Linked DNA regions of Azospirillum brasilense. The protein of the gene in region 2 binds, or shares a complex with, the protein of the main gene of each other region. Links are inferred from orthologs where the notes say so. Each region holds a gene or a part of one and is shown on either strand. Other genes may lie near its edges.

Region 1 (3,218 bases), 860 kb from region 2 along the record:
GACCGGGCTGGTGCCGCGCCTGCCCACCGCCGTGCTGTCCACCGGGCTGATGCTGCTGGGCTTCCTCAGCCTGACCTGCGGGCTGATCCTCGACACGGTCACGCTGGGCCGCCGGGAGGCCAAGCGCATGCGCTACCTGTCAATTCCCGCGCCCGGCGTCCATCCGGTCCGCAAGGCCGCTGGCTCCTGACCATGGGCGATCTCCTCGGCCCCCTGTCCGACAGCCGGCTCGGCCGGCTGGCCGTGCAGTTCGGCAAGTTCGGCCTGGTCGGCGTGGTCGGTCTGGTGGTCGACACGGCGGTGGTCTACGCGCTGGTGTTCGGCGCCGGGCTGGAGTTCTTCGCCGCCCGCATCCCCGCTTATCTGGCCGCCGCCACCACGACCTTCGCGCTGAACCGCGCCTTCACCTTCCGCGGGGCGGCCGACGCGCCGCTCTACCGGCAATGGGCGACCTTCCTGGCCGCCAACGCCTTCGGCGGAGCGGTGAATTACGGCGTCTCGGTCGGGCTGGAAGCCGCCCTGCCGCTGGCCGAGGCCCACCCGGTGCTGGCCGTCGCCGCCGGCTCGCTGTCCGGCATGGCGCTGAACTTCGCCGCCTCCAAGCATCTGGTTTTCAAGGGCGCCTGATCCTTAGAGTCTCTCAGGCTCCCCCCTCTCCTTCCGGATATCTCCCGAAGCCTCATTGTGCGCCGCCGCAAACACCCGAAGTCCATGGGATGGGGCGCATCCAACGGGAATGGCCCCGACACCGACCTGCCTTGGCAAAGAGCCGGGAGGGAGCCATGAACAACAGCGACGTGCTGTGGGCCTGGGTGGCCGGAGTCACCGTGTCCGCAGCCCTGCTGGTCGGGCTGTCCCGCGCGCACGGACCGCCGACCCACGCCACAGACGGGCATTTCATGCTGCCCGACATGGCGATGGGCGCCGCGGGCTGGGATTACGAGGCGTGGGAGCGGACCGGCGGAACGCCGCCGCGGCCCGAGTCGGAGGATGCCCTCGCCCGGATGCTCGACCTGCTGGAAGGCATCCCGCCGGCGTCCGGCGCCCCCCTGCCCGATGGCGACACGGCCGACACCGGCGGGGCCGAAACCCAGTGACCCCGTGAACTGTTTGCCTCGCCCCCCCGTGCAGCCATGGACTCCGCAGGCCCGGTCGCCATATAACGGCGGTCATGACGCGCGAATTCCTGAAGATGCACGGACTCGGCAACGACTTTGTCGTGATCGACGCCCGCAAAACGCCGTACTCGCCGGCCGAGGCCGAGGTGCGTGCCATTGCCGACCGCAAGACCGGGGTGGGCTGCGACCAGTTCATCGTGATCGAGCCGGCGAAAACGGACGGCACGGCGGGCTTCATGCGCATCCGCAACGCCGACGGCGGCGAGGTGTCGGCCTGCGGCAACGCCTCGCGCTGCGTCGGCTGGCTGCTGATGGAGGAGGCGGGGGCGGAGCGCGTCGCCTTCGAGACCAACGCCGGCGTCCTGCGGGCCAGCCGCGCCGACAACGGGCGCATCACCGTGGACATGGGTCAGGCCAATCTGGACTGGACGCAGATCCCGCTGGCGGAACCGGCGGACACGCTGCGCCTCGACGCGGTGTCGCACGGCGGCTTCGCCGGTCCGGTCGCCGTCAACATGGGCAACCCGCACGCCGTCTTCTTCGTGGACGACGCCGAGGCGGTGCCGCTGGCCGAGGTCGGCCCGGTGTTTGAGAACCACCCGGCCTTCCCCGAGCGCACCAACGTCGAGTTCGTCCAGGTGCTGTCCCCCACCGCCGTCCGCATGCGGGTGTGGGAGCGCGGGGCCGGCATCACCCAGGCCTGCGGAACCGGCGCCTGCGCCACCGCGGTCGCCGCGATCCGCCGCGGGCTGACCAACCGCAAGGTCGACGTGATCCTGGACGGTGGCACCCTGACCATCGAATGGCGTGAGGATGGCCACGTCCTGATGACCGGCCCGGTCGCCCTCAGCTACACCGGGCGGCTGTCTCCGGAGCTGGTCGCCGTCTGAGCGCCCTCCATTGAAGCGTAGGGCCGCCCGTTAGGCTGAAAGAGCATGAGCGACACTGTGACCAACGAGCCGGAGATCGTCACCTTCGGCTGCCGCCTGAACACCTACGAATCCGAGGTGATGCGTACCCACGCCCGCAACGCCGGGCTGGAAGACGTCGTCATCGTCAACACCTGCGCGGTGACCTCGGAAGCGGAACGGCAGGCCCGCCAGACCATCCGCAAGCTGCGCCGTGAGCGGCCGAACGCCCGCATCGTGGTGACCGGCTGCGCCGCCCAGATCGACCCGCAGCGCTACGGCGCCATGCCGGAGGTCGATCAGGTTCTGGGCAACCAGGAGAAGCTGCAGCCGGAAAGCTGGGGTCTGGCCCCGGCGGAGAAGGTGCTGGTCAACGACATCATGTCGGTCAAGGAGACCGCCGGCCATCTGATCGGCGGCTTCGAGGACCGGGCGCGCGCCTTCGTCCAGGTCCAGCAGGGCTGCGACCACCGCTGCACCTTCTGCATCATCCCCTATGGCCGCGGCCCGTCGCGCTCCGTCCCCATCGGCGCGGTGGTGGAGCAGGTGCAGGCGCTGGTGAAGGCCGGCTACAACGAGGTCGTGCTGTCCGGCGTGGACATCACCAGCTTCGGCCCCGACCTGCCGGGCACGCCGACGCTGGGCCAGATGGTGCGCCGTCTGCTGGCGCTGGTGCCGGACCTGCCGCGGCTGCGCCTGTCCTCGCTCGACTGCATCGAGATCGACGACGACCTGTGGCGGCTGATCGAGACGGAGCCGCGGCTGATGCCGCACCTCCACCTCTCGCTCCAGGCCGGCGACGACATGATCCTGAAGCGCATGAAGCGCCGGCACAGCCGCGCCGACGCCATCGCCTTCTGCGAGCGTGTGCGCTCCCTGCGCCCCGACATGGTGTTCGGCGCCGACTTCATCGCCGGCTTCCCCACGGAAACCGACGAGATGTTCGAGAACACGCTGCGGCTGGTCGAGGAGTGCGGCCTGACCTGGCTGCATGTCTTCCCTTACAGCCCGCGCCCCGGCACCCCGGCCGCCCGCATGCCGCAGGTCGACGGCGGCCTCCGCAAGGAGCGCGCGGCCCGTCTGCGCGCGCTCGGCGCCGAGGCAGAGGCCCGCACGCTGGCCTCGCTGGTCGGGCGCGAGGTGTCGGTGCTGGTCGAGAAGGACGATCTCGGCCGCACCCAGCATTTCGCCG
Region 2 (3,288 bases):
ACTCGCCGATGATTTCGACCGTCCGTCCGGGCGTGATCGACGTCTACGAGGCCGACCGCGTGGTCGACCGGGTGTTCGTCGCCGGCGGCTTTGCCGAGGTGACCGAGACCCGCTGCACCGTCCTGGCCGAGGAGGCCATCGCGGTCGCCGAGATCGACCGCGCCAAGGTCGAGCAGCAGATCCGCGACCTGGGCGAGGATCTGGAAGACGCCAAGTCCGACGACGAGAAGGCCCGCGTGGAGGCGAAGATCGCCATCGCCCGCGCCAAGCTCGACGCGACCGGCGCGACCACGCACTGACACCGGGCACGGCCCGGCGGCGGCGAACGCCGGCTGGGCCGTTTCCGTTGCATTGCGCCTTCGCAGCCATACATAGTATCCCGCAAGGGATCGAACGCCTCCCGGCCCGTCCGTCGAGGCGTTTTTGTTTTTATGGTCCTGTTCTCCGTCAGAGCGTGGAACAACCGGCCCGGAACGGCGGCCAGCAGCGGGAGTGGAGTGTGGCGTTGCACTGGAAATACGAAGAGCTTCCCTGGGATCAATTGGACCACAGCAAGGTCGATCCCGATCTCGTCCCGCTCATCAAGGCGGCGGCCCTGGTGGAGTTCAACGCCGACGACTACACGGCCTATCTCTGCAATGTCTTCCACGACGATCCCGAGTTCCAGGAGGTCGCCCACGGCTGGGCGGTCGAGGAGGTCCAGCACGGCCGCGCGCTCGGCAAGTGGGCGGAGCTGGTCGATCCGACCTTCAACTTCGACCGGGCCGTCGAGCGCTTCCGCGCCGGCTACAAGGTGCCGATCGACCTCGACGCCTCGGTCCGCGGCTCGCGTACCGGCGAGATGATCGCCCGCTGCATGGTCGAGACCGGCACCAGCAGCTACTACGCGGCCATCGGCGACTCGACGGACGAACCGGTCCTCAAGCTGATCTGCAAGAACATCGCCGCCGACGAGTTGCGCCACTTCAAGCTCTTCTACACCTACACGAAGAAGTATCTGGAGTTGGAGCAGCTCAACAAGTTCCAGCGGCTGAAGGTGGCGCTGTCGCGCATCGGCGAGTCGGAGGACGACGAGCTGGCCTACGCCTACTACGCGGCCAACGCGCCGGAAGGCGAGCCCTACGCGCACAAGACCTACAATCAGGCCTACATGCGTCGCGCCTACGGCCGCTACCGGCCCAAGCACGTCGACCGCGCGGTGGCGATGGTCTTCAAGGCCTGCGGGCTGAAGCCGCACACCCGCTTCTACAGCGTCGCCGCCCGCGGCGCCTGGTGGCTGATCGAAAGCCGTGCCAAGCGGCTGGCCAAGGTCGCCTGAACAGGCCGGACGCGGCGGGGTCAGCCCCGCCGCAGAGCCGCGATCACCGGGGCGAATTCCGCCAGCACCGACTCGTAGACCGGGCGCTTGAAGGGCACGATCAGGCCGGGCAGATCGTCGGCATCGACCCATTTCCAAGCGTCGAACTCCGGGTGCTCGGTGGCGAGGTCAATGTCGGCGTCCACGCCGGTGAAGCGGGCGGCCAGCCAGACCTGCTCCTGCCCGCGCCAGCGGCCCTTCCAGACCTTTCCCAGCAGATGATCGGGCAGGTCGTAGCGCAGCTTCTCCGCCGTCTCCCCGAGAATTTCGGCCTTGTCCGTGCCGATCTCCTCCTTCAGCTCGCGCAGGGCGGCCTCATGCACGCCCTCGCCCTCGTCGATGCCGCCCTGGGGCATCTGCCAAGCGTCCTTGCTGTCGCAGCGCCGGGCCACGAAGACTTGCCCGCGGTCGTTCAGCAGCATCACCCCGACGCAGGGGCGGTAGGGGAGGGACTCGCGGTCGATGGCCTTCTTCGTCATGCGCCTTATTGCTTCTGCATGTTGGCCACGGCGGAGACCGGCACGATGGCGATGCCACGGTCGGCCAGCCCGGTAAGCCACAGGTTGATCCGTTCGATGGTGCTGGGGTAGGGCGCGCCGATGCCCACCGCGGCCCCATTGGCCTTGGCGATGGCCTCCAGCTCGGCGAGCTGGTCGTCGATGGCACCGCGCGACAGGTCGCGGTCGATCACCCGGTCGGCGAAGGCCCGCGGCACGCCCGCCTGACCCGCCAGGGTTCCGGCGACGCTGCGCGGGGTGGCGCGAGCGTCGAGCACCATCAGGCCGCGCGCCTTCATCGCCGCGACGACCGGGTTCACCGCGTCGGGGTTGGCGGTGAATTTGCTGCCCGTGGTGCTGGTGATGCCGACATAGCCGACCGCCTTGCCCAGCGACCATTCCAGCCTCTCCAGGTTGCGCTCGGGCGGCAGCATGCTCAGCAGAGCGTTGGGGCCGGGGTCGTTGCGTGGGTAGTCCTGCGGCTCCATGGGGACGGAGAGCATCACCTCGTGCCCCTTGCCGCGGGCGCGCTCGACCCAGTTGTCCAGCCGCTCGGCGTAGGGGACGAAGGCCAGCGTGATGGTCGGCGGCAGCTTCTGCAGGGCGTTGCCGGTGGTCACGCCGGAAATGCCCATCTCGGCCAGAACGATGGCGATGCGCGGGCGGCGGTCGGCGGCGGGGAAGGGCCGGGCGTAGACCTGCCAGGGCTTGCGCCCGTCCTCGGCGATGCGCGGCAGCGGCCCGTTGCGCGAATCCTCGACCAGGCCGGGGACGGGGGCCGGCGTCAGGGTGACCGGTTCGTTCACGACTACGGCGAGCGGCGGGGGAGCCGCGACGACGGGTGGCGGGGGAGCCGCCGGAGGCGAGGCCGCAGGCGGAGCCGGTTGGACGGGAACCGTCGCCGCGGCGGGCGGTGCTGTCGGCGGCGTCGGGGGCTGTGCGCCCTTCACCGCCACCTCGACGCTGGGAATGGCAGCCTGCCACGCCTCGGTGGTGTGCTCTCCGTTCATCGCCAGCCAGCCGGCCAGCCCGCCCAGCCCGAGGGCCAGCACGGCGTAGGCGCCGAACAGCCTCTTGGCGAGGGGCGACAGCGGACGGCGCTCCTTGCGTGCGCGCGGCGCGTCGTCCGAATCACCGCCGGCCTTCCGGCGCCGGAGGCGGGCCAGCAGGCCGGGTCCGGAACGTTCCCGTTTCGCGGGCTTCAGGCGGCCCAGCAGGGCGGCAGCGTTCACGGACCCGTCACTCCCCTCAGTGCGCGCGGGCCTGGAACAGGGCGACGCCCCGCAGCAGGTCGAGCGCGCGGGCCAGCTGGTAGTCGAAGGGCGGCTGGTTGGGCGCGCCCTCCCCATTCTCCGCGGACGGCGCCGCCGGGGCGTTGCCGTTGGCGGGAGCCGGGGTTGCACCGGGGGCCGCGCCCGGCGCCGCCCCGGGAGC

Evidence for each region.
Region 1: the proteins of H1Q64_RS02400 (region 2) and dapF are in contact, whole or in part, in a solved structure (PDB 5YGU), measured with the Escherichia coli proteins. The link is inferred for Azospirillum brasilense from one-to-one orthologs.

The regions. Positions count from the first base shown.
Region 1 is NZ_CP059449.1:1,369,669-1,372,886, reverse strand. What follows is about bases 182-3,089. They hold dapF (diaminopimelate epimerase), read left to right. Parts: upstream 182-1,171; coding sequence 1,172-2,008; downstream 2,009-3,089. Other genes in these bases: mtaB (tRNA (N(6)-L-threonylcarbamoyladenosine(37)-C(2))-methylthiotransferase MtaB), read left to right, coding at 2,054-3,089; H1Q64_RS06530 (hypothetical protein), read left to right, coding at 783-1,097; H1Q64_RS06535 (GtrA family protein), read left to right, coding at 193-627; H1Q64_RS06540 (glycosyltransferase family 2 protein), read left to right, coding at 182-190. In the rest of the region: more of H1Q64_RS06540, read left to right, coding at 1-181; more of mtaB, read left to right, coding at 3,090-3,218. UniProt on the Escherichia coli protein: Involved in the succinylase branch of the L-lysine biosynthesis and in the biosynthesis of the pentapeptide incorporated in the peptidoglycan moiety. Catalyzes the stereoinversion of LL-2,6-diaminopimelate (L,L-DAP) to meso-diaminopimelate (meso-DAP).
Region 2 is NZ_CP059449.1:510,624-513,911, reverse strand. What follows is about bases 88-3,065. They hold H1Q64_RS02400 (RNA pyrophosphohydrolase), read right to left. Parts: upstream 1,837-3,065; coding sequence 1,339-1,836; downstream 88-1,338. Other genes in these bases: H1Q64_RS02395 (divergent polysaccharide deacetylase family protein), read right to left, coding at 1,842-3,065; H1Q64_RS02405 (acyl-ACP desaturase), read left to right, coding at 500-1,318; H1Q64_RS02410 (F0F1 ATP synthase subunit epsilon), read left to right, coding at 88-299. Also shown: more of H1Q64_RS02410, read left to right, coding at 1-87; more of H1Q64_RS02395, read right to left, coding at 3,066-3,086; H1Q64_RS02390 (S41 family peptidase), read right to left, coding at 3,103-3,288. UniProt on the Escherichia coli protein: Master regulator of 5'-end-dependent mRNA decay.